One region of the Shewanella mangrovisoli genome, then DNA from elsewhere that is predicted to be linked to it. Evidence: riboswitches for the same ligand, from Rfam matches in the RefSeq annotation. Region 1 holds a riboswitch; the other holds the start of a gene.
The links. Region 1 has a riboswitch for thiamine pyrophosphate ahead of thiC (phosphomethylpyrimidine synthase ThiC). Riboswitches for the same ligand answer to the same signal wherever they lie in the genome.
Positions count from the first base shown of each region.

Region 1 (2,485 bases):
GTGTTAGAGCAGGCAAATCATTACACTAAACGGTCAAATTTATCTGAAATGAGCTCCGAGATGGAGGTGTTGATTGTGCCCAATGCCGATGATTTTAGCGGCCCCACCAGTTTAGATTTAGAACTGGATCCTAATCGAATTGTCCGTAAAGGGGATACCTGCTATCGGGTCGTTAAAGTCGGTACCCAAATTAATCCCTATGCTGAGAATTTAGGGTTTCCCTTCAATTGCAGTGGCAAGAAAATGAATCAAGAAATTGACGATGCTATTAAGGCGCAACTGGATAAAATGATGGTAAAGCGGCCAAAAGGTTAAAAAATAGTGATGATAAATTTTCACTGAAAATAGTTTTATCCATGAGTTATAAAACATATTTAAATTAAAAACGTTTAAATACAGTGTGTTATGTATTCTTTGTTTTTGATTGATAATTTAATTTTTATTCTGAAATTACGCTTGTTTGTTCACTGCGCTTCTGCCTATACTTTTGCCCATCTTGTCGGAGTGCCTCTTGGCTGAGACCGTTTATTCGGGATCCGTTGAACCTGATCAGGTTAAAACCTGCGAAGGAAACAAGCATAATAACATCCATTAAATCGTCTCAGCGGCCACCTTTTGCCCTGTATTAACCCATCGATTTAGTCGTTATTGAGTCCGTAAATCCGCTTAGGGTTTGCAAGGCTCAGCTTCAACACTCAAGTCTCCAGACAAGCAACCCCATTTTTATTTGTTAAAGTGAGATTGCTTATGTCCAGTTTAGAATCGTCCTCAGAATCGATTGCCGTGAACACCCAAGGGCAAACGAGCCGCCGTGCGGCGCGCGCCCAGGCCCAAGCCTTTATCGATACCCTTAAACCATTACAACATCCTAATTCGCAAAAGCTGTATTTGCAGGGAAGCCGTGAGGATCTCCGTGTAGGGATGCGGCAAATTCTGCAAACCGATACGCGGATTGGCGGCACTACAACTGCGCCCATAGTCGAGAAAAATCCTCCCATTCCGGTGTACGACTGCGCGGGTCCTTATTCCGATCCGGCTGCGCAAATTAACGTGCGCCAAGGACTAGCCAAACTCAGATTACCTTGGATTATCGAGCGCCAAGATACCGAAGTGCTCGATTGTGCGACCTCAGATTTTACCCAGCAGCGCCTGAAGGATGATGGGTTTGACCATCTGCGCTTCGAGGTTGGCTCAAGTGCGATTGTTCGCCCTCGCCGTGCCTTACCGGGTAAGCGCGTGAGCCAATTACACTATGCCCGCCAAGGGATCATTACCCCCGAAATGGAGTATGTGGCTATTCGGGAAAATATGGCGCTCGCCGAGGTGCAGGATGAAATCTTAAACCGCCGCGGCCAAGGTGAATCCTTTGGCGCCGTGATCGGTAAATCGATTACCCCTGAATTTGTCCGCGACGAAATTGCCCGTGGCCGCGCCATTATTCCGTTAAATATCAATCACCCAGAAGCTGAACCTATGATTATTGGCCGTAACTTTTTGGTGAAAGTGAATGCCAATATCGGTAACTCGGCGGTTACGTCCTCCATCGAGGAGGAAGTCGAAAAGTTAGTCTGGTCAACCCGTTGGGGGGCGGACACTGTGATGGACTTGTCTACAGGGCGGTATATCCATGAAACCCGCGAATGGATCATCCGAAACTCGCCAGTGCCGATTGGCACAGTGCCGATTTATCAAGCTTTGGAAAAAGTAAACGGTGTGGCTGAGCACCTGACCTGGGAAGTGTTTCGCGATACCTTGATTGAGCAAGCGGAGCAGGGCGTCGATTACTTTACCATCCACGCGGGCGTGTTATTGCGCTATGTGCCCATGACTGCCAAACGGGTTACTGGGATTGTGTCCCGCGGCGGCTCGATTATGGCCAAATGGTGCTTGAGCCACCATCAAGAAAACTTCCTCTATACCCATTTCCGTGAGATTTGCGAGCTGTGCGTGGCCTACGATGTGTCGCTGTCATTAGGCGATGGTATGCGTCCAGGCTCCATTGCCGATGCCAATGATGAGGCGCAGTTTGCCGAGCTGGAGACCTTAGGCGAGCTAGTCAAAATTGCCTGGGAATACGATGTGCAGACCATTATCGAAGGGCCTGGGCATATCCCGATGCAGCTTATCAAGGAGAATATGGATAAGCAGCTTATCCACTGCGCCGAAGCGCCGTTCTATACTTTAGGTCCACAAATTACCGATATTGCACCCGGTTACGATCATTTCACCTCTGGGATCGGCGCGGCGATGATCGCATGGTATGGCTGCGCCATGCTTTGCTATGTGACGCCAAAAGAACACTTAGGTTTACCCAATAAGCAGGACGTCAAGCAAGGGCTGATTGCCTACAAGATTGCCGCCCATGCGGCCGATATTGCTAAAGGTCACCCGGGCGCGCAGATCCGCGACAATGCGTTATCTAAGGCGCGTTTCGAATTCCGTTGGGAAGACCAATACAACTTGGGGCTCGACCCTGATACTGCAC
Region 1 is NZ_CP080412.1:2,235,166-2,237,650, forward strand. It holds gene K0H60_RS09830 (hypothetical protein) at 1-315, shown strand, start outside; TPP riboswitch at 491-589, shown strand; gene thiC (phosphomethylpyrimidine synthase ThiC) at 748-2,485, shown strand, end outside.

Region 2 (2,485 bases), 620 kb from region 1:
GTAAGTAGCTTTAAATCCTGCGCCCGTGGTGCGCTGGCTATCGACACCCGGCTGATCCGAAATAGTATGTTTAGGATCGTTGGTTAAACTCCAGGCATCGTAGCCGTTATCAAAATCGGCATGCAGCAGAGTTAAATCGAGTTGCAGATTATCGGTGGCATACCAACGTAATTTAGCGCGGCCAGTAAATTCATCACGACCATTGGTATCTTCTTTATTTAAATAGAGATTATCGCGATAACCGTTTTGTTGATGCTGCTGCAGCGACACGCGGTACAACAACTTGCCCGAATCGGTTAACGGCCCTGAGCTAAAGCCACTGAAAGTTTGCAAATCGTCATTGCCTAAAGAAACCTCGGCGCCATGTTCAAACACATCGGTCGGGTCGTTGCTCTTAAGGTAAATTAAGCCCGCTAACGCATTGGCGCCATAGCGGGTACCCTGCGGGCCGCGTAACACTTCGACCTGTTGCAGATCGTACATGCTCGACACCATGCCGATACCGGATAAATCAATATCATCAATGATATAACCCACGGACGAGTTAGGTGCGCCTTGATATTGCTCCTGCTCACCTACGCCGCGGATCTGAAAATACTTAGGACGCGAGCTGCCGCCCGACCAGTTAAAGTTGGCGATGGAGTTCATCACATCTTCAAAGTGCTGGGCGCTTTCATCTTGAATTTGCTGGGCATCGATAACGGTAATGCTCGATGGCATTTTTTCTAAGCTGGCACTGCGAAAATCCGCCGTCACCACCATGATTTCCATATCATTGCTAGGTTCAGGTTTATCGATAGTATCGGTTTGCGCCCACGCGGCTGTGCTTAATGCCGCCGAAATGGCCAGCGCCAATGGCGCGCGCGTTAACGATAAGGAGAAGGTGGAACTCTTGGTAGACTTTTTGTTAGACATAGGACCTCAAATACATGTTTGAGATCCGGCAACGAATAAGCGATTCAGAAGTGTGCTGTTGATTGGCCCATTCCTACGCCGGTATTAGCCGGATCAGGTTCTAAGGGTTCGTCTGATGACATCTCAGTCTGCCACTTTGTTGGCAAACACCCCTTGGCGGCGCTTAGTATACATGACGAAAATCATAAAGTAGACACTCTTGTCACTGCACATCAGTAAATGACGCTTAGCTCACGCCATTAATGCCTTTGTTGAAACCTCTGACAGCTCACAATCGGCCGATATAAACGCCCTTCTCTCCTTTGGCTGATTTGACCCAATATGCGTTCTAATGCTATAGAAGGCGACGATTTTAAGTATGGTAGAAGGGTCAACTCAATGCAGCTAAAACCGTTAGCCAAGGGACGTTATAGCCAGCGATGGGAACAAGACTATCCTCTTATTGAAGCTGTGATTCTTAACTGTATCAGCGAAGTCAAAATGCTCAAAAAAGGCGCTCACCTGATGACACAAGGTGAAGCCATAAACTCGCTGGTGTTAGTCAAGCAAGGCCGCGTATCGCTGGGGCACACCGCCAGAAATGGCCGTTGTTTCCAATTAGGGACTATCGATTGTGATTCGCAGCTCTTTGGTGAGATGGAGTTTTTTACCCAATACCAGTGTCAGCTCGACATCATCGCCAACGAGCCCTTGGAAATTTCGCTAATTAGCACTGAAAAGTTGCAACATTCCCTCGGCCAACACCCGCAACTGGCGCTGTTTTTTGCCAGTGCCATAGCGATTGATTACCAAGATACCGTCGATATTTTTACCCGAAGGCTGCTTTATCCCATCAGCTATAACGTGGCATTCGATATCTACCATGAGTATTTAAACGATTTACCCGTCGATGGTTTTAGTAAGCGTTATTTAGAGGCGGAGCGTTTTGGTACCACAGACAGGGTCTACCGACGGGCACTGCAACATTTGGAAGAGCGCGGTTTAATCGAGCGTAAAAAAGAAGGCATTCGGATTAAAAACCTAAATGCACTTAAAGCTTTTGTCGAAGCAGGCATTTAACCCACTCCGACAACACCCATACTCGGCGGATAACAACCAAGTATGGGCCTTTAGCTTAACTTGCCGAAAGTGATTGTGCAGACATCGCAGGTTTCATCCGGCTCGATGCAATCAGCAGCATAAAGATTGCGGCGTAAAGCACGGGGATCACATACATCACGGTTTGTAAGCCGATAATACGCTCGAAGAACGAACTGATCGCTGGGCTAAACATGGCGCCCGTACTGCCACTGATCAGAATGTAGGAGACATTCTTGCTGCTGGCTTGCTTCACAAACGACACGCCATAGGCAATAAACGCATTGTAAAGTGCCGCGCAGACAAAGCCGTACCCATAGGTTAAATAAGCAATCCAATTCAGTTTATCGGTAGTCACAATCACAAAGGTGATCACCATGGCTAAACCAATAATACCGACTAAGAAATGATGAATTTTTACCCGGGTCACGATCAGGGTTGAAATCAAAGCACCGATCAGCGCGGCCGACCAATATTGGGTAATGATATTGCC
Region 2 is NZ_CP080412.1:2,859,482-2,861,966, forward strand. It holds gene K0H60_RS12605 (TonB-dependent receptor) at 1-915, opposite strand, end outside; TPP riboswitch at 969-1,079, opposite strand; gene K0H60_RS12610 (Crp/Fnr family transcriptional regulator) at 1,294-1,974, shown strand; gene tsgA (MFS transporter TsgA) at 2,030-2,485, opposite strand, start outside.
Region 2: it holds a riboswitch for thiamine pyrophosphate, as region 1 does, so the genes downstream of both, K0H60_RS12605 (TonB-dependent receptor) here and thiC (phosphomethylpyrimidine synthase ThiC) in region 1, are expected to answer to the same signal.